Linked DNA regions of Chelativorans sp. AA-79. The protein of the gene in region 1 interacts with the protein of each later gene in a pairwise test. Links are inferred from orthologs where the notes say so. Each region holds a gene or a part of one and is shown on either strand. Other genes may lie near its edges.

Region 1 (16,041 bases):
TTTTCCATCAAAGTGCCGGACGGCCCGCTCACCCAGCACCTGCAGAAAATCGAACCAGGAGACATCGTGCTGATGCGGCAGAAGTCGACTGGCACGCTGGTGCTCGACGCGCTGACATCGGCAAAGAGGCTCTACATGATCTCGACGGGCACGGGCATCGCCCCCTTTGCAAGTCTTATCCGCGACCCCGAAACCTACGAGAAATTCGACCAGATCATTCTCACCCATACCTGCCGCGACGTGGCGGAGCTTGCCTATGGAGCGGAATTGGTTGCCGCGACCCGCGAGGATCCGCTGATCGGTGAGCTGACCGACGGGCGGCTGCATCATTTTACGTCCACCACCCGTGAAACCTCGCGGCAGATGGGGCGCATCACGACATCGATCGAAAGCGGAGAGCTTTTCCGTGCCCTTGGCACGAAGCCGTTCGACCCCGAGAACGACCGCGTCATGATCTGCGGATCCATGGCCATGTTGAAGGATGTCAAGGCGCTCGTTGAGAAGGCGGGGCTGAAAGAAGGCTCCAATGCCGAGCCGGCCGATTTCGTCGTTGAGCGCGCCTTCGTCGGATAGCCGCCGGACAAGGTCTGCATATCGGCGTAGCGAGATGCCTGGCGGTCCCTTTGCCCGATCCGATCAGGGCGGCGAACCCGACCTGTGGCATTACCTCCTGCGATAGTTGGTCCCGCACGCTTGTTTGCTGCCCCTCCGCGGGTAAATATGTCAGTGCCTGAAAACCGACGGGAGGCGATCATGGCCGAGACATTCGTCATTGCGCAGGGCGGCGGGCCGACGGCGGTGATCAACCAGACCGTGGTAGGTGCTACGCTTGAGGCGCGAAAGCGGTTTCCAGGCGCCCGCGTTCTTGGAGCGCTGCACGGCATACGTGGAATCCGAGACGGACATTTTGTTACTCTCTCCGAACTGTCGGATGAGCAGTTGCGGGCAGTGGCGGCGACACCAGGCGCAGCGCTCGGCAGTACACGTGACAAGCCGGATGACGCTTACTGCGAATCCATCCTCGACGGCCTGCGGAAGGTCGGTGCCGACGCTTTCGTAAATATCGGGGGCAATGACACCGCCGGTACGCAGGCAATCCTTGCCGATGCCTCGAGCGGCCGGATTTCCTGCATCCACGCACCAAAGACGATCGATAACGACCTTGTGGAGAACGATCACACCCCTGGTTTCATCTCCGCTGCGGAGTTTGTAGCCGGTGCTTTCCTGAGCCTTGATCTCGATTTTCGCGCGCTTCCGGGCGTCTATGTCGGCATTGTCATGGGTCGCCATGCTGGATTTCTCACCGCTGCGGCGGCCGCCTGGTCACTCGACGAGTATAGCGCCCCACATCTCGTCTACGTGCCGGAGCGGACGTTCGAACGCGCACGCTTTATTGACGACGTCCGCGCAACCATGAGCCGGCACGGCCGCTGCATCGTCGCGATGTCCGAGGGTGTGGTCGGCGCAAATCGGCGCTCCCTGGTCGAGGAACTGGTTCCGCCGGAAATGCAGGAACGGGATCAGCATGGGAATATTCGTCTGTCGGGCACAGATCTGGGCCAGGCCGTGGAACGCATGCTGGCTGAAGATCTTCCTAGAACACGCGCCCGCGTCGATACGTTCGGCTATCTGCCGCGCGGCAACATTGCAACCATCAATGAAGACGACGCACGCGAAGCTTTCGAGGCTGGCGCCTTTGCGATCGCGTCTGCGGAGAAAGGCGCCGGCTCCGCGGCACTGCACCATAGCAGCGCCGGAACTATATTCCGGCTGGTGCCGCTCAGTGAGGTGGCGGGCAAGACAAGGCATATGCCCAGTGACTTCTTACATCCACAAGAAGACCGCGTATCGGAAATTTGCCTGAGATATCTCGCACGGCTTGTGCCCCGAAAATTCGCCGCCGCCAAACCGTTTGTGTGAATTTCCTCGCCGCGTCTATTCCTGGCTGCGGCTTGGCAAGTCTATAGGCATATGCCCGGGAGACTGCGCCGACAACGCTACTGATGCACTCTCTAATGCTCTAGCGCTGTAACAGGCGGCACAATTCGTCCAACTGCTCGAGCGAGCGATAGGAAATGCGCATCTCACCGCCCTTTTCCTTATGATTGATCGAAACCTTCAACCCAGTGTGATCACTAAGAAGTTTCTCGAGCGAAATGGTATCGGCGTCTTTTTCCTTTCGCTCCTTGGCCCGTGATGGCTCCTCATCTTGAGCGCCGGCCAGTGCTTCGGCTTGGCGAACTGACAGCCCCTCGTCGATAATGCGCTTCGCAAGCCCTGCCGGATCGACGGCAGTCACAAGGGTCCGCGCATGGCCCGCTGTCAGGGAACCGTCGATGATGAACTCCGCCACGGATTCGGGAAGCTTCAGCAGCCGCAGAGTGTTTGCAACGTGACTTCGGCTTTTGCCGATCACTTGCGCTAGGTCGGCCTGGGTATAATTATGCTCATCCATGAGCTGCTGATAACCACGTGCTTCTTCGATCGAATTGAGATCTGCTCGCTGAACATTTTCGATGATGGCGAGTTCCAACGCCGCCTTGTCATCGACGTCACGGATAATAACCGGGATCTCTGTGAGGCCCGCCCGCTGAGCAGCGCGCCATCGACGTTCGCCGGCAATGATTTCGTATCGCCCTGTTGCGGCGGCCGGCCGCACAACCACGGGCTGCACAATCCCATGCTCGCGAATGGATTGCGAGAGCTCGATGAGGTCCGTTTCGGCAAAATTGCGTCGAGGATTGCGCGGGTTCGGCGAAACGAATTCGATCGGTATGCTCCGATCGGCACGAACGGTCTCCTCCTCGCGGGTTGTGGGCTTGTCGACTTCGCCAATAAGGGCAGCAAGGCCGCGGCCGAGGCGTTTACGCGAGGGGTCTTCATTCATGACGGTGACCAGGTTCTTCAGTTTAGGGCAAAATTCTCAAGCCGCGCGAAGGCGCCGTTCTCTGCGGATGACCTCGGAAGCAAGCTGCAAGTATGCCTGGCTGCCGGAGCACTTCAAATCATAGAGGATCGCCGGCTTTCCATAGGATGGCGCCTCCGAAACGCGAACATTGCGCGGGATAACGGTCTCATAGACCGTTTCCCCCATATGAGCGCGCACGTCCTCCACCACCTGATTCGCCAGATTGTTACGTCGATCGAACATCGTTAGCACGATGCCCTGTATGGTTAACGAGGGATTGATGGAACCACGAATTTGTTCCACCGTCTCAAGAAGCTGGCTCAGCCCTTCGAGCGCGAAGAACTCACACTGGAGAGGGACGAGCACCGAGTCCGCGGCAGCCATGGCGTTAAGTGTCAACAGGTTGAGAGACGGCGGACAATCGATCAGGACGTAGGAGAATCCCTTTTTCGAAGGCGCTTGCCGCAAGGCATTGCGCAGCTTGAGAACTCGATCGGCGGAAGTGGAGATTTCCATCTCGATACCGAGCAGGTCGAGCGTAGAAGGAACAATCGCCAATCCGGGAACGGCGGTTTCCATTGCCGCCCCATCGATATCCGATGCGCCGGTGAGAACGTCATAGGATGAAACATGCCGCGCCGGTCTATCTATACCCAATCCGGTGCTTGCATTTCCCTGCGGATCGAGATCCACAATCAGAACACGTTCACCGATCGCGGCCAGCGCCGTGGCAAGGTTGATGGCAGTGGTGGTTTTCCCGACCCCGCCTTTCTGATTTGCGACGGTGATAATGCGTGAAGGCTTGCTCATAGGCCCCCTGCCAACAACGAATCCGAGAACCAGCGATCGCTAGAGGCGGCGAAGATTGCTTATATCCAGAATCACGCCGTCCCCTCCAACCTTGTTGCGATGTTCTATCAGATCGAATCCCCAGGCGTCACGGCTTTCTTCCACCTCACGTCGATAATCCCGGCCTTTATGAAACAACGCTCTTGCTCCTTCGCTCATCCAAGAAGCTGCGAGTTCCAGCAAAACGGGCAGCGGCGCCAGCGCGCGTGCCGTGATGATGTCCGGCGTCTCGAGATGCCCGAAACACTTCTCGACTCGCCGCGCATGGACGGAGGCTGGCGCATCGAGCGAAGCCAAAACAGTCTGAAGAAAGGCTGCCTTTTTTCGGTTGCTCTCGATCAGATCGACATGCCCTCCTTCTCGACCGGCGATCATGATCGCCACGATAGCGCCCGGAAAGCCCCCGCCGGAGCCAAGATCCAGCCAATACCTCGCGTTGGGAGCCAGCCGTGGCAGTTGTGCGCTATCCAGGATGTGCCGTTCCCATAGATGCGGAAGACTTGAGGGAGCCGCAAGATTGATCCGCGCCGACCACCTGACGAATGCTGCCTCGAAGCACTCGATGCGCTCGAATGTTTCACGTGAAACGGATCCGGCAACCTTCTCTAAGGCAAGAAACCGTCCGCCGGTCATGCAGCACCCTTCAGTGCGTTGCCGCGCTGCAGGGCCAACAGGATGAGGGACAGCGCGGCCGGAGTCATCCCATCGATCCGTTGAGCCTCCGCCAAAGTCCGTGGCCGGCGGCGTCGAAGCTTGTCCTTAAGCTCATTAGAAAGTCCCGGAACGGCATCAAAGTCAACGGAATCGGGGATTGCCCTGTTTTCCTCACGCCGCACTCTCTCAACATCCGCCGCCTGCCGGTCTAAATAAACGGCATAGCGAGCCTCTGTCTCCAGGCGCTCGCCCGTTTTTGCATCAATAGCGGATAGCTCGGCCCAAATTCCAGCCAACCTTCGCAGTGACATATCCGGGTGGGACAGAAGGTCATAGGCAGTGCGCCGGACTCCGTCGCGATTGAGGGACAGGCCATGCTGGGCCGCCTCGTTTGGCGTCAGGCTAAGCCTTCGCAGGAGCGCGCGTGCCTCTTCAAGCAACCGTTCTGAAGTTGAAAATCTTTCCAAACGCGCGGCGGAAGCGATTCCCCATTGCATGGCGATTGGAGTGAGGCGGATGTCGGCATTGTCAGCGCGAAGCGAAAGGCGGAACTCGGCACGTGAAGTAAACATGCGGTACGGCTCGGTTACGCCTCTCGAGATGAGATCATCTATCATGACGCCGATATAGGCTTCTGTTCGGCTGAGACTTACCAAGGCACCGCCTGAAGCAATCCTTGCGGCATTGACGCCGGCGACGACACCCTGGGCGGCAGCCTCCTCATAGCCAGTGGTTCCATTGATCTGGCCTGCAAGAAAGAGACCGCGCACACGCCGCGTCTCGAGAGAAGGATCGAGCTCGCGCGGATCAACATGATCGTACTCGATTGCATAACCTGGCTGGAGAACGCTGGCTCTTTCGAGCCCTGGTATCGTTTTCAGGAATGCATGTTGAACGTCCTCTGGAAGCGAGGTCGATATACCGTTGGGATAGACTGTATCGTCGTTGAGGCCTTCCGGTTCCAGGAATATCTGATGACCATCGCGCTCCCCGAACTTGACGATCTTGTCCTCGATCGATGGACAATAGCGGGGACCGATCCCCTCTATCTGTCCGGAATACATCGCAGAGCGGCCGAGATTCTCCTGAATAACCTGGTGAGTTTCGCTTGTCGTTCGTGTTATCCCGCAGGTAACCTGAGGGTTGGCGATCTTGTCCGTCATCAGGGAAAATGGCACCGGGTCGTTGTCCGCCTCTTGTGCATCGAGCCGATCCCAATCGATGGTTTTGCCGTCCAGCCGAGGTGGCGTTCCTGTCTTCAGCCTTCCTAGGGCGAATCCGGCCGCTTCCATGGAAGCGGACAGTTGCTTCGCAGCGGGCTCGTTGACCCGCCCGGCCGGTATTTTCTTCTCGCCGATATGGATCAAGCCGCGCAAGAAAGTCCCTGTCGTGAGGACTACCGCACCGCACCCTATTCGGCGGTTGTCAGATAGGAGCACATGCGTGATTCGACCGCCTTCAATGCCCAGCACATGAACTTCAGCTTCGATCGTATGAAGGTTCTCCTGAGTGTCGATCGCAGCCTGCATGGCGTTGCGGTATAGTATTCGGTCCGCTTGCGCGCGAGGCCCACGAACAGCAGGTCCCTTCCTGCGATTCAAAAGCCGGAACTGAATACCCGCTAAGTCTGCAACACGGCCCATCAGCCCGTCGAGAGCGTCGATCTCTCGCACCAGTTGCCCCTTACCGATACCGCCGATAGCCGGGTTGCAGGACATGACACCGATGGTATCTCGGCGCAAAGTGATAAGGGCCGTTCTGGCGCCGGCTCGTGCCGCCGCCGCTGCAGCCTCGCAACCGGCATGGCCACCGCCAATAACGACAACGTCGAAACTCTTGCTCATTGCAGATCCTCGCAGCTGGCTTCTGATGCTTATATCGCGTTAGCCAGTCAAGTCTTTCGCTTGTTTCACGTGAAACTGACCGAAGGGGGCCGGCTTGTCTCACGGACAATGTTTCACGTGAATCGCACTGCTGGTTCGAGCCTGGTTGTTTCACGTGAATCATTTGCCGATGCAAAAGGTTGAAAAGATCGTGTCCAGCAGATCCTCGGTCCCGATCTCGCCGAAAATGCGTCCAAGCGCATCGCCTGCCAAGCGCAGATGTTCTGCACGCAATTCAAGCCCGGCCGCTTCGCCCGCGATTGCCTCATCCAAGGCTTCGATCGCCTCCTGTAGAAGAACGACGTGCCGAGCGCGGAAAGGCAGGGTCTCGCCCGCCTGGCTATGGTATCCGGTGCTCACGCTGCGGAGAAGGCCGACAAGTCCGTCGAGGCCATCACCCGTCTTTGCCGATATCACGCAGTCATAGCGCTTCTCATCCCATGTTCCGGCCAAATCCATTTTATTGCCTACCCGGAGGGCGAGCTTATCCGGAATCCCGCCAAATTCGGCTGGAGACGTGATGTCCTCCAGAAGCAGAAGGAGATCTGCATCTCGTGCTCGCTCAAATGTTCGCTCAATGCCAATCGCCTCGATTCGACCGCTCGCCTCCCTTATGCCGGCGGTGTCCGCGAGAATCACTTTCATCCCGTGCAGGTCGAGACTCACCTCTAGAATGTCACGGGTGGTCCCTGGCTCCTCCGTCACGATCGCTACCTCCCGGCGGGCCAGCGCATTGAGAAGGCTTGACTTACCGGCGTTCGGCGCGCCGAGAATGACGACCACAAGGCCCTTTCGAATGATCTCTGCAGTGCGGTAGGTCGCCTTATGTTCCGCCAGTTCCCCCCGGAGAAGGTGGATATCACCCCAAACCGTGTCACCAACGGATCCTGGGACATCGGCTTCGTCGGCAAAGTCGAGTTCTGCCTCGATCATTGCCCTGGCGCGTATAAGCCGCTGCCGCCAATCCATATAGAGTCGCCGGTGCGCCCCGCTGCCGTTGGACAACGCAAAACGGCGTTGAGCCTCTGTTTCGGCCCCTATGAGATCGGAGAGAGCTTCCGCGCCGGTTAAATCCACCTTCCCGTTGAGAAAGGCACGCTTTGTAAACTCTCCGGCTTCTGCTTGCCGAAGGGACCGCAGGCTGCCCAACAGGTTCAGCACAGCGGCCACCACAGCCCTCCCGCCATGCAGATGGAGTTCTGCACAATCCTCACCGGTGAAACTGGCAGGACCCGGGAAATATAAAACCAAGCCCTGGTCAAGGATGGCTCCGCCCGAATCGCGGATCTCGGTCAATCGAGCGTACCTGGCCTTGGGAGCACTGCCGGCCACCCGCTCTAACACGTTCCTGGTCGCAGGACCGGATATTCGGATCACGGCCACGCCCGAAGGCAGGGCACCGCTTGATAGCGCGAAAATCGTATCGCGGACTGGTATTTGATTGGGCACGACGAGCGCTCTACCTTCTAGCGAAAGGATAGGAGAGATGCGCGTGGTCTTACCTCACAAGAACTTGCTTGGCGAGCAAACAAGCCCTTATCTGCTCCAGCACAAGGACAATCCGGTGCACTGGAGACCATGGTCACCTGAAGCACTGGCCGAGGCAAAGTCGCTTAACCGCCCGATCCTTCTGTCGGTGGGCTATGCTGCATGTCATTGGTGCCACGTCATGGCCCACGAGTCTTTCGAGGACGGTCGGGTGGCTGAGGTGATGAACCAACTCTTTGTAAACATCAAAGTGGATCGGGAGGAACGTCCGGACATAGACCAGATCTACATGGCCGCACTTGCGGCCATGGGCGAGCAGGGCGGATGGCCATTAACCATGTTTTTAACCCCGGAGGCGAAGCCCTTTTGGGGTGGGACCTATTTTCCGAAGGAGGCCCGTTTTGGAAGGCCTGGGATCCTAGATGTTTTGAAGGCGGTGCATACCGCCTGGCGGGACAAGCAGACAGAGATCTTGCGCAGCGCTGAAGCCCTCTCCTCCCATGTTCACCAGCGTCTCGCGCCGGAAGCGCTCAAACCCGCGGCCGAACCGCCCCTGAGTGACTTTGCAGGAAAGATAGCAGCGCTGATCGACCCGCAGTTCGGAGGTTTGCGCGGCGCCCCGAAATTCCCAAATGCGCCCTTCCTCAATCTGCTTTGGGTCGACTGGCTGGAAAACGCCAAGAGGGATCATCGCAATGCGGTTCTCCTGACGCTTCGTCAGATGCTCTCGGGCGGCATCTACGATCATGTCGGCGGCGGTCTCGCGCGATACTCGACGGACGAGCAGTGGCTGGTGCCGCATTTTGAAAAGATGCTTTATGACAACGCTCAGCTCATCCAACTCTGCTCTTTCGCCTATGCGGAAACCGGTGAGGAGCTGTTCCGGATCCGAATCGATGAGACGGCTGAGTGGCTTCTTCGTGAAATGCGTATGCAGAGCGCCGGGTTCGCATCCAGCCTCGATGCAGATTCAGAGGGTGAAGAGGGTAAGTTCTACCTTTGGACCCACGACGAAATAGAGAAGGTCCTGGGAGCGGATTCGGAAAAATTGCTCGCATATTATGGCCTTGCGAACCCGAGCGGATGGGAAGGAAACCCCATCCTCCACCGTCTGCATCATCCCGCAGCATTGAGCGATGCTGAGGAGCGAGACGTACGGGGGCTGCTGGATCAACTGCTTATCGCCCGCGAAGCGCGCGTGCGTCCCGCCCGTGACGACAAAGTCCTCGTAGATTGGAATGGCCTCGCAATAGCGGCGTTGGCGACCGCAGGCCGTCAACTCCAAAAACCGGATTGGGTCGACGCGGCCTCCTCCGCATTTCATTTCGTATGCGAATCGATGGAGGACGGGCGTTTGCCCCACAGCATCCGCGGCGCAAAACGCCTCTTCCCGGCTATGGCGAGCGATTATGCAAGCATGATCCAAGCAGCCATCGCTGTTCATGGTGCAGTACAGGACGACATTCTCGTCCGACAAGCAGAAGCCTGGGCACAGATGCTCGACCGCTGGTACCTCGACGAGACGGGGAGCGGCTATTATCTCACCGCCGCCGACAGCGCTGATACACCCATGCGTATCCGCGGAGACGTGGACGAAGCGGTACCCTCGGCCACGGCGCAGGTGATCACCGCGCTTGCACAGCTTTCCACGCTCTCCGGTGATCACGGCCTGTATGAAAGAGCGGTGAAGATGGCTGAAGCCGCTTTGGGCCGAGTTCGCAACCAACCCTATGGTCAGGCGGGAATCGTCCATGCAGCTGCGTTGGTCCAGCGCCCCAGGAAATTGCTGATGAGTGATCCAACCGGGACTGACTTTGTTCCGGTTGCGAACCGGATGCCGGACCCGCGGCGGGTCGACATTGTCGTCACTGCAGGAGGAACCGCGGCAGAACGGCACTCCGAAATCCAGATCGACCGGTCAGCTCGTGCCGCCTGGCTCTGCATCGGGCAAAGTTGCCTTCCCCCGATCCATGATCCTGCCGCGCTCGCGACAGCTTTGAAGGTAACGCCAAGGTCCAGAGATCGGAAGCAATGACAGGCTAGTGCCCAAATGTTTCGCGACTGCCTAGAGCGGTTCCGGTTGTGTCTGAATCGAAGGGGGATTCCGATTTCGGAGGTTTTGTGATTCAAGATGCTGGCTGGAGTGGAGGCCAGCATGGGATGACGCGACCTCTTTCGAATGATCTGCGTGAACGTGTTGTTGGGGCGGTCGAGGCCGGCGAGAGCTGCCGGTCGGTGGCGGCTCGTTTCGGCGTTGCCGTCTCGTCGGCGGTGAAGTGGTCTCAGCGCTACCGTGCGAGCGGGTCTGTGGCGCCGGGCAAGATGGGCGGGCACCGCAAGCGCGTGCTGGAGCCGCACCGTGCCTTCATCGCCGAGCGGATCAGCCAGACGCCGCATCTGTCGCTGCACAAGCTGAAGGAAGAGCTGGCGGCGCGCGGCGTGAAGGTGTCGCACGATACGGTGTGGCGGTTCCTGCGCCGCGAGGGGCTTCGGTTCAAAAAACGCTGTTCGCCCTTGAGCAGGCTCGTGCCGACATCGCCCGCCGGCGGCAACGCTGGCGTTCTTGGCAGTCCGGTCTCGATCCGACACGGCTGGTGTTCATCGACGAGACCTGGATCAAGACCAACATGGCGCCGCTGCGGGGCTGGGGACCACGCGGCAAGCGCCTGCGCGGCTTTGCCCCGCACGGCCACTGGCGCACGCTGACCTTCCTCGGCGCTTTGCGCCATGACCGGCTGACGGCGCCTTGCGTCTTCGATGGACCGATCAACGGCCAGTGCTTCCGCGCCTATGTCGAGCAGCAGCTCGTGCCGGTGCTTGAACCGGGCGACATCGTCGTCATGGACAATCTCGGCTCACACAAGTCGGCCGCCGTCCGGCAGATGATCAAAGCCGCCGGCGCAAGGCTCTGGTATCTGCCCCCATACTCGCCCGACCTCAATCCGATCGAGCAGGCCTTCGCCAAGATCAAGCATTGGATGCGCGCGGCTCAGAAGCGGACCATCGAGGAGACATGGCGGCACATCGGCGGCCTCGTCTCCTTAATCCAGCCCAGTGAATGCAGCAACTACTTCGTCAATGCAGGATACGCTTCCGTCAAAACCTGAAAGGCTCTAGCGTCCTCAAGTATTCATGGAATCAAAGAACTCGGCGTTACCCTTGGTCTGTTTGAGCTTATCGATGAGGAACTCAATGGCGTCTGTCGTCCCCATGGGTGCAAGGATTCGCCGCAACACGAAAATCTTCTGAAGATCCTGACGAGGCACCAGGAGGTCCTCTTTGCGGGTTCCGGATTTGAGAATGTCCATTGCGGGGTAGATCCGCTTGTCGGCCACCTTGCGGTCAAGCACGATCTCGGAATTGCCCGTTCCTTTGAACTCTTCGAAAATAACCTCGTCCATGCGGCTGCCCGTGTCGATAAGCGCCGTGGCGATGATGGTGAGTGAGCCGCCTTCCTCGATATTGCGGGCTGCGCCGAAGAAGCGCTTCGGTCTCTGCAAGGCGTTGGCGTCCACACCACCGGTCAGGACTTTGCCCGAAGATGGCACGACAGTGTTGTAGGCGCGGCCGAGGCGGGTGACCGAATCGAGAAGAATGACGACATCTCGCCCATGCTCTACCAGACGCTTTGCTTTCTCGATTACCATCTCGGCAACTTGGACATGGCGCGAGGCCGGTTCGTCAAAGGTCGAGGAGATAACCTCACCTTTCACCGAGCGCTGCATATCCGTAACCTCTTCCGGTCTCTCATCGATCAGAAGGACGATGAGGTAGCACTCCGGATGATTGGTCGTGATCGAGTGAGCGATGTTCTGAAGCAGAACCGTTTTACCCGTACGGGGAGGCGCCACGATCAGTCCTCGCTGGCCTTTGCCCAGCGGCGCGACAAGGTCGATCACCCGCGGTGAAAGATCCTTTGTCGTCGGATTCTCGATCTCCATTCTTAGCCGCTCGTCAGGATAAAGCGGTGTCAGATTGTCGAAGTGGATCTTGTGCCGGATCTTCTCGGGATCCTCGAAATTGATCGTATTGACCTTGAGCAGGGCAAAGTAGCGCTCACCCTCCTTGGGACTCCGAATGGGCCCTTCGACCGTATCGCCGGTCTTGAGTGAAAAACGCCGGATCTGCGAAGGCGAAATGTAGATATCGTCCGGACCAGGAAGATAGTTGGCAGTGGCGGATCGCAGGAAGCCGAACCCATCCTGGAGGACCTCCACGACACCGTCGCCGATGATCTCGATGTCCTGCATCGAGAGTTTCTTCAGGATTGCGAACATCAGCTCCTGTTTACGCATGATGCTCGCGTTCTCGACCTCGAGCGACTCTGCAAATGCAATAAGGTCGGTTGGCGATTTGCTCTTCAGCTCTTGGAGTTTCATTTCCTGCATAAGGGCGGACTCTAAATGTAGCATAGGGATACCGGAGATGGCTGGGCGCTCTTGCGGGCCTGCAGCGTCCGAAACTTCAGACGGAACGGCACCAGACATGAAGGGAAGGAAGACCCTTTTATCGTCCCGTCCGGAAAAGAGCAAGGAGTGATTTTCTCTCACTCCCTCAACAGCCCAAATGGAAATAACCGCTCGGGCGCCCCGGCTCACTTGAGCTAAACAACGGGCGTTCAAAAGGGTTTCACAATCACCAGGATAACGATGACGATCATGAGAAAGGTAGGCACTTCGTTGAGGATTCGCCAGTGCCGTGCCAATTTTTTGTTCTGATCCTTCTCGAACATCCGCTGAGATTTCGCCAGATAACCGTGAAGAGCGGAGAGAAGAACCACGAGACCGATCTTGGCGTGCAGCCACCCGCCCGAGAAGTCGAATCCTTTCCAGGCAAGCCAAAGGCCGAACACCCAGGTTGCTATCATGGCGGGATTGATGATGAAACGCAGAAGCCGCGCTTCCATCAACTTGAACGTCTCGCTCTGGGCCGAACCTGCTTCGACCTGAGAATGATAGACGAAAAGACGTGGCAGATAGAGCATCCCTGCCATCCAGGAGATCACTGCAACCACGTGAAAGGCTTTGATCCAGAGATAAAGGCCGTCGGGCGCTGCTGCGAAAAGGAGAACCGTCAGGAGGAGGAAGATCGCAAGGGACACGGCTGCTCTCCGTGCAGCGGCTTTCCCGCCGCTGACGCTTACGTCGGTTGCCATGATTGTTCCTCCCGCACCTGGTTGATCATCGCCTGTACATGCTCAACGGGTGTCTCAGGTGTGATGCCGTGGCCGAGATTGAAAATGAACGGGCCGCCGCTCAGTGCCGACATGATCGACTTGACGCCCTCCGAGAGAGCTTTGCCGCCGGCGACGAGCCGCATGGGGTCCAAATTGCCCTGCACGGCACCTTCCATTTGCAGCCGGCCCGCTTCATCGAGCGGCACCGTCCAATCGAGCCCGAGCCCCTTCACACCGGTTTCGCGGCGATAGCGGCGATAGAGCCATCCCGCTCCCTTCGGAAACCCGATGATGGGAGTGGTGGGATGCTTCTGCCGTACTCGCCGCACGATTTCCGCTACGGGCCGTATGCACCAGCGATCGAAGCTCTTCTCATCCAACACGCCGGCCCAGGAATCAAAGATCTGCACCGCATCAGCTCCTTCGTCGATCTGCCGGATGAGATAATCCGCAGAAGCTGCGGCAATGTCATCGAGGAGACGGGAAAGCGCTTCGGGATGCCTGTAGCTGAACAGACGCGCGGGCGCCTGGTCCGCGGTTCCGCGCCCGGCGATCATGTAGGTGGCAACTGTCCAGGGAGCGCCACAGAAGCCGATCAACGCGGCTTCTTCCGGCAATTCCTGCCGTAGCCGCCGCACGGTCTCGTATACCGGCTTCAGATGTTCGTGAAAACCATCCATGCTCAGAGCCACGGCTTCCTCCGCCCCGATTGGCGTCATAAGCGGTCCGAGCCCTTCCTCGAAGCGCAAGTCGCGGCCCAGCGCATGGGGCACGACGAGGATGTCGGAAAAAAGAATGGCGGCATCAAAACCGAAGCGACGGATCGGCTGCAGCGTCACCTCGACCGCGAAATCTGGATTGTAGCAAAGATCCAGGAAACTTCCGGCTTTCCGGCGCGCTTCCCGATATTCGGGCAAATACCGTCCCGCTTGGCGCATCAGCCAGACGGGTGGCGGAAAGGCTGTCCGCCCCTTCAGCACTTCCAAAAGCTTCCGTTCCGCCACGTTTCAGGTCTCCGGATTCAAAAAATAAAGATTCTATAAAAAAGGTTTCTGATTCTATGACTCTGTTTGGAACGTGGATTAAATCCTGTCCACCGGAAGGCATTCCCGGCGCCCGAGCAAATTGCCGCGCCTTATATCCGTACAATGTGGAAAATTGCGACAGAGGTCAAAAAAATCCCGCATTTTCAATACCTTTTCTCATGCAGAGAGAAGCAGATCCCGGCATCGACATGTGGACATGGTCCATCATCAACATAGTTCTGCACACCCCGCGATGCATTGCGCCATTCCCGATGGGTGTGGATCACGACCCGGTTTTTCCAGAGCCGAAAATTCGCCAAGCGTGTTTCGCCGCGCTATCAACATCTCTCCACAGAGTGGAATCGGAACCTGTGCAAAAGCCCCAGAGCTTCTTTCATCTCCACCTGATTTCAGATGCCACGGGCGAAACGTTGCTCGCGGCCGGAAGAGCGGCTGCCGCGCAATACAAGAATGCGCGTGCCATCGAGCACATTTACCCGTTGGTGCGCACGGAAAAGCAGCTCGACAAGGTCTTCGCCGAAATCGATGAAGAACCGGGGATCGTGCTTTACACGATTGTTGATCAAAAGCTTGCTCGCGAAGTGGACGAGCGCTGCCAATCCATGGGTTTGCCAAGCGTCTCCGTCCTAGAGCCTGTCCTCACGGTGTTCCAGTCCTATCTGGGCACACCCGCAGGTCGCCGGGTTGGCGCCCAGCACGTCTTGGATGCCGAATATTTTCGCCGCATCGATGCGTTGAATTTCACCATGGAACACGATGACGGCCAACTTCCGCAGGATGTGGATGAGGCCGACATCATCCTTGTCGGCGTATCCCGCACATCGAAGACGCCGACCAGCATCTATCTGGCAAATCGTGGCATCAAGACTGCGAATGTGCCCATCGTTCTCGACGTGCCGTTGCCGGAGCCGATGTTGAAGGCAACGCATCCGTTGGTCGTTGGCCTTATCGCTTCCGCCGAGCGCATTTCCCAGGTTCGGCAGAACCGGCTTCTCGGCACGATCAGCGTGGACTTCGATGCTTATGTCGATCGTGTGGCCATTGCCCGGGAACTCGCCTATGCACGCCAGCTTTGCGCACGATACAATTGGCCCGTGATCGATGTCACGCGCCGCTCCATCGAGGAAACCGCGGCGGCCATATTGGCCCTGCGCGGCAAGCCCTGGTGACGAAACGGGAGAAGAGAATGCCGACGGAAAATTCGATCATCATCCTGGCGTCGACCAGCCCGTTTCGCAGAAAGCTGCTGGAAGATGCCGGTCTCTCCATAGGGACCGTCACGCCGCAAGTGGACGAGCGGGCGCTGGAAACACCATTGGAAGATACCGGTGTCACCCCGGATGAAGTCGCTCTCATCCTCGCTGAAGCCAAGGGCGTGGACGTCTCGCAGCGTCATCCGGACGCCTGGGTGATCGGCTGTGATCAGACTCTCTCTCTGGACGACCGAATCTTCCACAAGCCGCAGGATATGGAGGGCGCCCGTCGCCATCTCCTGGCGCTGTCTGGCAAGACGCACCTTCTGAACAGCGCAGTGGTGCTCGTCCGTGGCGGAGAGGTCGCCTGGCGGCATGTTTCAATCGCGCGGATGACGATGCGCACGTTGGGTCCGGGCTTCATCGGCCGGCATCTTTCGAGGGTCGGCGACAGGGCATTGTCGAGCGTTGGTGCCTATCAGATCGAGGGCGAAGGCGTTCAGCTGTTCGAAAGGATAGAGGGGGACTATTTCACCATAGTTGGCGTTCCCCTTCTGCCGCTCCTGACAAAGCTGCGCGAACTCGAGGTGATCGATGGCTGATCCCTTTCCACGGGCTTTTGTTTGCGGACACCCGATCGGCCATTCCCGTTCGCCGATCATTCACGGTCACTGGCTGGCGGAACATCATCTCGGGGGCAGCTATGAGCGGCTGGACATCGCCCCGGAAGAGTTCCAGGCGTTCGTGAGGGAATTGCCTCTAACCTATGTGGGTGGGAACGTGACCATTCCCCACAAGGAACACGCGCACCGCCTGACGGATCGGCACGACGAGGCGGCCGAGA
Region 2 (10,487 bases), 2.8 Mb from region 1 along the record:
GGGCCCATGGTCGAGGTGAGTGCGACGCGCTTCACGTAGTTGCCCTTGGCGCCCGCGGGCTTGGCCTTCACGACCGCATCGGCGAACGCGCGGATGTTCTCCGCGATCGCCTTCTCGTCGAAGGACGCCTTGCCCACGCCGGCATGAACGATGCCGGCCTTCTCCACGCGGAACTCGACGGCGCCGCCCTTCGAAGCCTTCACGGCGGCAGCCACATCCGCCGTCACCGTGCCGACCTTCGGGTTCGGCATCAGGCCGCGTGGCCCGAGCACCTTGCCGAGACGGCCGACCAACGGCATCATGTCCGGCGTGGCGATGCAGCGGTCGAAATTGATCTCGCCCTTCTGCACGGTCTCCACCAAGTCCTCCGCGCCGACCACATCGGCGCCGGCGGCCCTCGCCTCGTCCGCCTTGTCGCCCTTGGCGAACACGGCCACACGCACCGAGCGGCCCGTGCCGTTCGGCAGGTTGACCACGCCGCGCACCATCTGATCGGCATGGCGCGGATCGACGCCGAGATTCATCGCCACTTCGATGGTCTCGTCGAACTTGGCGGTCGCCCGCTCCTTCAACACCTTCACCGCCTCCTCGAGGGCATAGAAGCGGCTACGGTCGAGATTTTCGCGGCTCTTGGCCACGCGCTTGGAAATCTTGGCCATCTCTCGTTACCCCACCACCTCGAGACCCATGGAACGGGCGGAACCTTCCACCATGCGCATGGCGGCATCCACGTCGTTCGCATTCAGGTCCTTCATCTTCGCCTCGGCGATCTCGCGCACCTTGTCGCGCGAGATCTGGCCGGCGGACTGCTTGCCCGGCTCCTTCGATCCCGACTTCAGGTTCACCGCCTTCTTCAGGAAGTAGCTCACCGGCGGGGTCTTCATGGTGAAGGTGAAGGACTTGTCCTGGTAGTAGGTGATGACCACCGGGATGGGCGAACCCTTCTCCATCTCCTGGCTCTGCGCATTGAATGCCTTGCAGAACTCCATGATGTTGATGCCACGCTGACCAAGCGCAGGACCGATCGGCGGCGACGGCGTCGCCGACCCCGCGGGGACCTGAAGCTTGAGCTGGCCTGCAATCTTCTTAGCCATCTCTCATCTGCCTTGTCGTCATGCCGGCCCCCTTTTCAGAGGGAAATGCCGCGGCGGTTGCAGTCTGGTGGTACGGAGCCCACGGTCGCCGGCTACGCGACCAACCCCTTCCACCGGTTTGCTCCGGAAACCGGAACAGCCGGTCAGGACTTCTCGACCTGACCGAACTCCAGATCCACGGGCACGGCGCGCCCGAAGATCGAAACCTCCACCTTGAGGCGCGAGCGCTCCTCGTCCACCTCCTGCACGAAGCCGTTGAAGGAGGCGAAGGGGCCGTCGGACACGCGCACCTGCTCGCCGATCTCGAAAGTAACGGAGGGCTTGGGGCGCTCCACGCCTTCCTGAACCTGAGTCAGGATGCGCTCGGCCTCGGCTTCCGTGATCGGCACCGGGCGGGCATCGCCCAGAAAGCCCGTAACCTTCGGCGTGTTCTTGATCATCGAGAACACGGCATCCGTCAGATCGGCCTTGACCAGCACATAACCCGGAAAAAACTTGCGCTCGGCATCCACCTTGCGGCCTCGGCGGACCTCGACGACCTTCTCGGTCGGCACGACCACCTGCTCGATCAGGCCAGAAAGCCCCTTCTGGCGTGCCTGCTCCTCGATCGATTCAGCGACCTTCTTCTCGAAATTGGAATAAGCGTGGACGATATACCAACGCGCCATCTAAAAATAACTCCTTCCCTGCCGGACGACTTCAGACGCCGATCCCGAGGATCAGCTCGATTGCCCACGCCATCACCTGGTCAGCGGCAAAGAAAAAGATCGCGGCCAAAGCAGCAAAAGCCAGCACCATGGCGGTCGAGATCAGCGTCTCCCGACGCGAAGGCCAGGTCACCTTCGCTGTCTCCGACCGCACCTGCTGCAAAAAAATAAAAGGGTTCGTGGTCCTAGAGGCCATCTATCGCTCTTTTTTGTTGAAGCATCCAGGGAAAACCCTGGTCCTGTGACGGCTATGCCCCGGCCGTGATGCGAATCGGATCAAACGAATCACCAATTTCTGCACATACGACAAGGGCGCGTAAAGCTGCTCCCCAGCTCCACGCACCGTTTGCTTGTGCCCTACATAGTTCCGATTCCCTCGACGCGCAAGTGCCTTTTGACGGCATCGCGGTTGGGCAGGAATGGAGAGTGGCAGGGGCAGAGGGGCTCGAACCCCCGACCTGCGGTTTTGGAGACCGCCGCTCTACCAACTGAGCTATACCCCTATTCCCAGGCTCTGAAGCCCGTGTCGAGCCCGCCTTCTAGAGCCTGTTTGCACTGCCTGCAAGTCTATTTCTGGCCTTCTGTGCCGCTGTCCACCTGCTCTGAAGCTTCTCATATGGAAAATGTCGTCGCACGCATCAACCGCAAAAAGAAAGGGCGGCCGAAGCCGCCCTTCAGGTCGAGAATGTTGCAGGATCACTCGGTGATGCGTGCGATGATTCCGGCGCCTGCCGCAAAACGCGCCATGCGCGTTTTGCAATCCCTGAATCCGGTCGGTGCAACCGGATCAGCTTCGATCACTCGGTGATCGAAGCAACAATCCCCGCCCCGACGGTGCGGCCGCCCTCGCGGATGGCGAAGCGCAGGCGCTCCTCCATGGCGATCGGCACGATCAGCGTCACGTCCACCGTCACATTGTCGCCCGGCATCACCATTTCCGTCCCTTCGGGCAGCGTCACGATGCCCGTCACGTCCGTCGTGCGGAAGTAGAACTGCGGACGGTAGTTCGTGAAGAACGGCGTATGGCGCCCGCCCTCCTCCTTCGTCAGGATGTAGGCCTCCGCCTTGAACTTCGTGTGCGGCGTCACCGAACCCGGCTTGGCAAGAACCTGCCCGCGCTCCACCCCTCGCGGTCCACGCCGCGCAGAAGCGCCCCGATATTGTCGCCCGCCTGGCCCTGGTCGAGCAGCTTGCGGAACATCTCAACACCGGTCACCGTCGTCTTCGAGGTCGGCCGGATGCCGACGATCTCGACCTCCTCGCCAACCTTCACCACGCCGCGCTCCACACGGCCCGTCACAACCGTGCCGCGGCCCGAAATCGAGAACACGTCCTCGATCGGCATCAGGAACGGCTGGTCGATCGGACGCTCCGGCGTCGGGATGTAGGCGTCCACTTCCTTCATCAGCGCGCGAACCGCGTCCTCGCCGATCTCCTTGTTGGAATCCTCGAGCGCCGCAAGAGCCGAACCCTTGATGATCGGGATGTCGTCGCCCGGGAACTCGTATTTCGACAGAAGCTCGCGGATCTCCAGCTCCACAAGCTCCAGAAGCTCCGGATCGTCCACCTGGTCCACCTTGTTCAGGAACACCACGATCGCCGGAACGCCAACCTGCCGGGCAAGAAGGATGTGCTCGCGCGTCTGCGGCATCGGGCCGTCGGCGGCAGACACCACAAGGATCGCACCGTCCATCTGCGCCGCGCCCGTGATCATGTTCTTCACGTAGTCGGCATGCCCCGGGCAGTCCACATGCGCATAGTGACGGTTCTCCGTCTCGTATTCCACATGCGCCGTCGAGATCGTGATCCCGCGCGCCTTCTCCTCAGGCGCAGCGTCAATCTGGTCGTAGGCCTTGAACTCGCCGAAAAACTTCGTGATCGCTGCCGTCAGAGACGTCTTCCCATGGTCAACGTGACCAATCGTCCCGATGTTCACATGCGGCTTCGTACGCTCAAATTTACCTTTGGCCATCTCAAATTCCCTTGGGCGGCATGGTTTGGTTTCAGTTGCGGGGCGATTAACGACAAAGACCGCAAAAAACAAGCCCCTTCTCGGTGCGAACCCTCACAGGGATGCCGACTGGAGGGCGATCCTGCCTGCGGCCGGGTTGCGCCGCCGCGGCCAACGCGGGACGGGCAGTCCGTGAAGCGAGCTTGCGCGGTGCCGGCTCGTTCGGGAGCGGGTCGCCGCATCGGACGCCGGAAGGAACCGGTGGCCGTTCCGTCACAATCAGGTCGCTGAAACCGGCTAAGGAGAGCGACCGGGACATCTCGAACGAGACGTGGAGAATGCTCGACAGCCTGCGTTCGGACGATCTTTCCAATCCGCCGGGCCGGCGCGCCGCGCCGCGCCGCTTCTCGCGGCTGCTGCAGGCGATGGCGGACGACGCCACGCGCGAGCGCATCTCGGTCGAGGATCTGCTCCTTGCCATGGAGGATCGCGCGTTCGGCGCCCTCATGCTCGTCTTCGCGCTCCCCAACGCCCTGCCGATGCCACCGGGGACTTCCGGCCTCCTGGGGCTGCCGCTGGTCTATCTCGCCGCGCAGCTGATGCTCGGGCAGCGCCCGTGGCTTCCGAGGTTCATCGGCGGACGATCGGTAAGCCGCACGGATTTCGCCGCTTTCATGGAGCGCGCCGGCCCCTGGCTGCGCCGGGCCGAGCGACTGCTTCGCCCGCGCCTCCCGCTCCTCGCGGGCGCCACGGCCGAACATGCGATCGGCGCCATCTGCCTATTGCTCGCGATCATACTCCTCCTGCCCGTACCGCTCGGCAACATGCTGCCCGCGCTGTCGATCTCGGTGTTCTCCTTCGGGATTCTCGGCCGCGACGGCGTCTGGACCATCTTCGGCGTGATCCTCGCCGCGATCTCCCTCATTGTCGCAGGCGGTGTCGTCTTTGCCCTCGTCCAGGGCGCCGTCTTCCTTCTTACGAGGCAGTTCTAGGAACTTCCGCCATGCGCGGGGCGTTCCCCACGCTGCTTGGAAGCGGCCCGAACCGGATGTAAAGTGCCTGCGATCGGAGGCTTCGAATGCGCCCGCTGACCATTCCCTGCTTGATGCTCGCGGCCGGTCTGGCGGGCTGCGCGACCATCACGCCTGAAGAGCAGCGCGCGCTCGACGAGGAGAACTGCCGCTCCTACGGCTTCCGCCCCGGAACGGATGCGTTCGCCGAATGCCTGCAGCGCATCGATCTCGACCGGCGCGCGGAGCGGCGCTACCGCATGGCGGAATTCGACCGGTGGGACCCCGATCCCGTCGTCGTCTACCGGCCCATCATCGTCAGGCGCGATTAGCGGCGGCGCATCCGCCGGCGATCAACGGTTCCCTTTCTCCTCTTTCGCCTTCCGCCTGTTCGCCTCTATTTCATCCAGCACGGCCTCGGGCGCGATGTCCGCTCCGATCTCGCTTACTTCCGTATCCGGAAGCGCCTTCGAATCCAGCCGGTCGGCGATGGCGGCGACCATCTCGGAGAGCTTCGTCAACTCGTGCTCGGTCAGGAGGCTGATCTGCAGGTCGAGATCCGCGCGCTTATCGGCCGCCGCGGCCATGCGGTTCTGGCTGATGAGCACGAAGGTCGACAGGAAAATCGCTTCGACGGAGGCCGCCATCGCCAACATCACGAAGCTGGGATCGAACCGCGGCACGCCGGGTATCAGACCGAGATTGGAGAGAATCCAGCTCCCATAGACGGCCAGGTGCAGATAGACGAACCGCATGCTCCCGGTGAAACGGGTGATCGCGTCGGCGATCCGCTCCTGAAGGGTCGCCTCGGCGGCATCCCTCGCGCGCCGCCTTTCGATCGCCTCGATGTTGTGCCTGAGCGCGCTCGTGAGCTTGTGGTCGGAAGGCGGGCGCAAGGTCTGAGAAGTCATCGCTGTCCTGGGCCGAAACACGGCAGACGCGGCTGCCGGTTTGGCTGAACGAAAAGACAGGAAGAATGTTCCTCCTCGCGTGCACCCGCCTTTTTTCTCCGTCGGGAGGGGTTTCCCTCTCAGGACGCGGCGGGCGGCATCGGCTTCTTCGGCGTCCCATGCATCAGCGGATCGCCCTGCCCAAGTTCTTCAACAACCTCGCCCATGGGTTTCGGATCGGCCAGATATTCGAACTCGCCCTTTCCGTCGGGCGTCGGGCCGCTCGCCCAACGGCCCGCCTCGCTCTCCGTTCCTCCGGAGCAGTTCCAGAACTGGTAGGCCACCTCCGACAGTTCGCGCTCCTGCGGGAAACTCTGGGGAATCGGCGTAGCGTCGAGTCCGTCTGCTTCCAGTTCCTGTATGGCGGCCAGCCACTGGTTCTGATGCATGGTGTCGCGCGCGATCAGGAAGGAAAGCATGTCGCGCACGCCGGGGTCATCCGTGAGCTCGTAAAGGCGGCAGACCTGCAGCCGCCCCTGGGATTCGGCCGTAACATTGAAGCGGAAATCCGCGAGAAGATTGCCGGAAGCGATCGTATAGCGGGAGGTCCAGGGATAGCCGACGCTGTCGGTCGGGGTGGCTCCTTGCCCGGAAACGATGGCATGTTGCGGGTTCATGCCGGCAACGATCACATCCTCAATCCGCGAGCCGCCGAGCACGGCACCAACCGCCGAGTTCTTGGCGGCATCTTCACGCGCCTCCACGGGAGAGCTTTCCAGAAGCCTGGCGATCATGGTCGCCAGCATCTCCACATGCGCGATCTCCTCGGTGCCGATGTCGAGGATCATGTCACGGTACTTCGCGGGCGCGCGGCAATTCCAGCCCTGGAACAGATAGGTCATCATCACGCTGATTTCGCCCCACTGGCCGCCGAGCACCTCCTGGAGCTTCTTTGCATAAAGGGGGTCCGGCCGGTCCGGCTTGGCATTGTACTGGAACTGGTTGGTGCGAAAGAACATCTTGCTCTCCTCTGATTGGGAAGCCACCGGCGACGCGCACGGCATCTCGGCGAACCCCGGAGAATGCCGCATGTTCCTCTCTCGAGAGAGCGAGCAGAATTTCCGATCGGTGCAAGTTTTTGTTATCCGGGCGGAACTTCGCCCATCTTTCGCACAGTCCTGCAGACCTTGTGGCCGGTCGGGCACTAAAGCACATGAGGTGAACTCCGAACCGACGGGATGTCTGGAACGGTAGAGGAAATCGTTCAGAACGAGCGGTCGCTGCTTGACGCCGCAATCGGCGCAACCTATTGAACCTCCCGTCGTTCCGAAGCGACAGGGCCTCGTGGCGGAGTGGTTACGCAGAGGACTGCAAATCCTTGCACCCCGGTTCGATTCCGGGCGAGGCCTCCAATTGCCACATGCGATGAAGGCGCTGGACCGCAGCGCCTTTTTTGTTGAAATCGCACGCGTGATACCCGCGTATCAATCCATATCATCGCTGGGCGGTGCGGCAACGTCCCGGCTGCCGATCAGGATCTCGCGTTTCCCGACATGGTTGGGCTTGCCCACGAGCCCTTCCTGTTCCATGCGCTCGATGAGGGATGCCGCACGGTTGTAGCCGATGCCCAACCGCCTCTGGATGTACGATGTCGAGCACCTCTTGTCGCGAAGCACCACCTTGACGGCCTTGTCATAGAGGTCGTTTCCGTCCTCGGAGGCAATCGCGCCCTTGTCGAAGATCGCGCCGTCCTCCTCGGGCGCCTGCTCCTCCTCCTCATCCGCAGTGACGGTTTCCAGATATTCCGGGCGTCCCTGCGTCTTCAAATGGGCCACCACCTGCTCCACCTCCTCGTCGGAAACGAACGGGCCGTGCACGCGCACGATGCGTCCGCCTCCGGACATGTGCAGCATGTCGCCCTGCCCCAGAAGCTGCTCGGCTCCTTGTTCGCCGAGGATCGTGCGGCTGTCGATCTTGGAGGTCACCTGGAAGGAGATGCGCGTCGGGAAATTGGCCTTGATGGTACCCGTGATCACGTCGACCGACGGGCGCTGCGTCGCCATGATAAGGTGGATGCCCGCCGCGCGCGCCATCTGGGCAAGGCGCTGGATGGCACCCTCGATCTCCTTGCCCGCGACCATCATGAGGTCGGCCATCTCGTCGACGATCACGACGATATAAGGCATGGGGGCGAGATCCATCTCCTGTTCCTCGTAGACCGGCTCGCCGGTCGAACGGTCGAAACCGGTCTGCACGGAGATGAGCACCGGCTCACCCTTGTCGCGCGCCGAGGCGGCGCGCTGGTTGTAGCCGTCGATGTTGCGCACGCCGAGCCGCGCCATCTTGCGGTAGCGGTCCTCCATCTCGCGGACCGCCCATTTCAGCGCGGTGACCGCCTTTTTCGGATCGGTCACCACGGGCGTGAGGAGATGCGGGATTCCGTCGTAGACCGACAGTTCCAGCATCTTGGGATCCACCATGATCAGCCGGCATTCCTCCGGCCTCAGCCGGTAGAGGAGCGAAAGGATCATCGTGTTGATGGCGACCGACTTGCCGGAGCCCGTGGTGCCGGCGACCAGCAGATGCGGCATCTTGGCGAGCTCTGCGATCACTGCCTCGCCGCCGATCGTCTTGCCGAGGCAGAGCGCGAGCTTGTAGCCGGTCCTGCGGAAGTCGTTCGCCTGGATCAGCTCCCGCAGATAGACCGTCTCGCGCGACGCATTGGGCAGTTCGATGCCAATCACATTGCGGCCGGGAACCACCGCCACGCGCGCCGACACCGCCGACATGGAGCGGGCGATGTCGTCCGCCAGATTGATGACGCGCGAGGACTTCACGCCGGGCGCCGGTTCGAATTCGTAAAGGGTGACGACCGGGCCGGGGCGCACATGGATGATCTCGCCGCGCACGCCGAAGTCCTCGAGCACGTTCTCCAGGAGTCCTGCATTCTGCTCGATCTGTTCCTGGGTCATGTAGAAGCCCTGCCCTTCCGGCGGGTTCTGCAGGAGATCGGCGGAGGGAAACTCATAGGAACCGTCGGCGGCAGGCCGCCGCGTCGCAGACACGGCAAGGGGAGAGCGGCTTGCCGGCGGCGGCGAGAACGCAAGCACTTTGCCCGCCGGGGCGACGTGGCGATCGTCATTTGCCGGTGCCACTTCCGCGCGCTCCCTCTGCGGCATGTCTTCACCTGCCTGAGAGGGCTCATCGGCCGGGACTCGCGTCGGCCGGGCATCTTCCATCTCCTGCGGCTCGGCATCCACGGCAGTGCGGCATTCGATGATACGGAAGCGGTTGGTGACCTCCGTTGAAGGGATCGCCATCGCGGCTTTCGCCGGCGCTGGCGCAGCGGGTGCGCTCAGGGACGCCGGCAACGCCGCCCGGGGCCATTCCTCGGCCCTGGAAGGGTGCGCCACGGGCGCAGGGACTGGAGCCTCCTGCACCGTCAAAGGCATGAGATCGAAGAATGCATGATCGGAAAGATAGGACAAGGGGCCGGCTTCTCGTGCCGCTCCGGCCTTGCCCGCGGGCTCGGCTTGCCGTTCCGCTGCCCGCACGCCGGAGGTGCCAGGATCCGTCTTGGTCGAGATATATCCGGCTGCGACCGGTGCCTCGGCCATCTGCGCATCGAGCCCGAGATGAAGCACCGATCCAAACGGATACGGGATTGTCGGCAGGCCGGCCGATTCGACTTGCCTCCCCGTCCTCGCGGCCATTTCGCTGACGGCAGTCTCGGCTGTCGGGCGACCTTCTTCCCGCCGACCGGCTGCTTCCTGCGGGCCGGAAGCGGTCTCCTTCTGCTCTTCGGAGGGAGAGCGACGCTTCATGAATTCGCGTTCCGGCGTGCGCGTGAAGCGGACATTGGGCGCAAGGTAGAAGTGGTTCTGCCACGGCTCGTCTTCGAAAGGCCGTTCCGAACCTGCTTGCGAAGATTTCGCGGGGGGCGTGGCGTCCACGCCCTTGCGTGTGGAGCCAATCCCGCCCCGGCCGAAATTCCCCATCGTTCCTCCCGTCACGGCCAGCGGTACCGGTGCTTCCTGACGGCGGGAGAAGCCGGCGCTGCCGGCCTGGGTTTGGTCCAGTGACGCGTCCTGCGCGCGCCCCTCCGGCAACTCGGTCCGGCGGTCGTGGCGCAGTGCTGCAGTCGAAAAATTTGTCCGGGTAAAATGCATGACGTGAAGACTCGGAAGTTCGCAGCGAATGTCCTCTCCGGCAATAAAATGTGAAGGTTAACAGCTTCCATAAATCGGCCGCCCACGCTCGAAAAATTGCCGTAGGGGACGCAGAGCAACAGGCCGGAAGGCTCCCCGCAGCGACGGTCGCCCCTGGAAAGGCCCGAGAGCGAGCGCCTTCTCGGCGAATCGGGATTACGAGGAGGATTTGCCGGTCTTCTTCTGGCGCCGCTTGTGCCACCAGACCTCAAGGCGCCTGCGCCGCCGCCTTATGGATGGCACATCGTAGGAGAGGATGAAGAGGCCGAGAGGCACCATCCAGAAGCCGAGAACGGGCAGGAAGCCGAAGAGGCCGAGCACCACCAGAGCGGAGCCGATCAGAATTCGTGCGATGCGGGATTGCGGCATGCGAATTCGCCGGCCGGCGAAGGCGATGTGGTGATGCGCCCTTTCGCCGGCCCCGCCCTTTTTCGTATCGTCGTGCGACGCATCGTTCTGCTGCATGCTTCCTCTGTCCCGGCTCCCGAGACCTTCGCTTTGGTGCCTTGAGGGACCGGTGGTGGTCACCCATATGTGGCGCACCGGCGCGGATTGCGAGCCTCTGCTTTCCTCCATGTGAAAAAATTACAGAAACTCGCTTTGCAAAGCCCGAATCTGTTTGCTATA

Evidence for each region.
Region 2: the proteins of rho (region 1) and nusG interact in binary tests that used the Escherichia coli proteins (3 or more experiments, as listed by UniProt). The link is inferred for Chelativorans sp. AA-79 from one-to-one orthologs.

Annotation. Positions count from the first base shown.
Region 1 is NZ_CP120361.1:222,644-238,684, reverse strand. The notes cover bases 10,038-12,854. They hold rho (transcription termination factor Rho), read right to left. Parts: upstream 12,171-12,854; coding sequence 10,905-12,170; downstream 10,038-10,904. Other genes in these bases: hemJ (protoporphyrinogen oxidase HemJ), read right to left, coding at 12,401-12,854. In the rest of the region: PVE73_RS01205 (ferredoxin--NADP reductase), read left to right, coding at 1-573; PVE73_RS01200 (diphosphate--fructose-6-phosphate 1-phosphotransferase), read left to right, coding at 754-1,920; PVE73_RS01195 (ParB/RepB/Spo0J family partition protein), read right to left, coding at 2,021-2,887; PVE73_RS01190 (ParA family protein), read right to left, coding at 2,924-3,718; 16S rRNA (guanine(527)-N(7))-methyltransferase RsmG, read right to left, coding at 3,758-4,390; tRNA uridine-5-carboxymethylaminomethyl(34) synthesis enzyme MnmG, read right to left, coding at 4,387-6,255; tRNA uridine-5-carboxymethylaminomethyl(34) synthesis GTPase MnmE, read right to left, coding at 6,415-7,731; PVE73_RS01170 (thioredoxin domain-containing protein), read left to right, coding at 7,781-9,817; more of hemJ, read right to left, coding at 12,855-12,937; hemE (uroporphyrinogen decarboxylase), read right to left, coding at 12,922-13,962; PVE73_RS01145 (pyruvate, water dikinase regulatory protein), read left to right, coding at 14,295-15,173; PVE73_RS01140 (Maf-like protein), read left to right, coding at 15,191-15,799; PVE73_RS01135 (shikimate dehydrogenase), read left to right, coding at 15,792-16,041. UniProt on the Escherichia coli protein: Facilitates transcription termination by a mechanism that involves Rho binding to the nascent RNA, activation of Rho's RNA-dependent ATPase activity, and release of the mRNA from the DNA template.
Region 2 is NZ_CP120361.1:2,986,310-2,996,796, forward strand. Bases 1-2,959 are described here. They hold nusG (transcription termination/antitermination protein NusG), read right to left. Parts: upstream 1,763-2,959; coding sequence 1,238-1,762; downstream 1-1,237. Other genes in these bases: rplA (50S ribosomal protein L1), read right to left, coding at 1-659; rplK (50S ribosomal protein L11), read right to left, coding at 666-1,094; secE (preprotein translocase subunit SecE), read right to left, coding at 1,794-1,997; PVE73_RS14535 (hypothetical protein), read left to right, coding at 2,418-2,609. In the rest of the region: PVE73_RS14545 (exopolysaccharide biosynthesis protein), read left to right, coding at 4,091-4,744; PVE73_RS14550 (hypothetical protein), read left to right, coding at 4,831-5,094; PVE73_RS14555 (DUF1003 domain-containing protein), read right to left, coding at 5,116-5,673; PVE73_RS14560 (manganese catalase family protein), read right to left, coding at 5,793-6,671; PVE73_RS14570 (DNA translocase FtsK), read right to left, coding at 7,137-9,821; PVE73_RS14575 (hypothetical protein), read right to left, coding at 10,017-10,229. UniProt on the Escherichia coli protein: Part of the processive rRNA transcription and antitermination complex (rrnTAC). The complex forms an RNA-chaperone ring around the RNA exit tunnel of RNA polymerase (RNAP).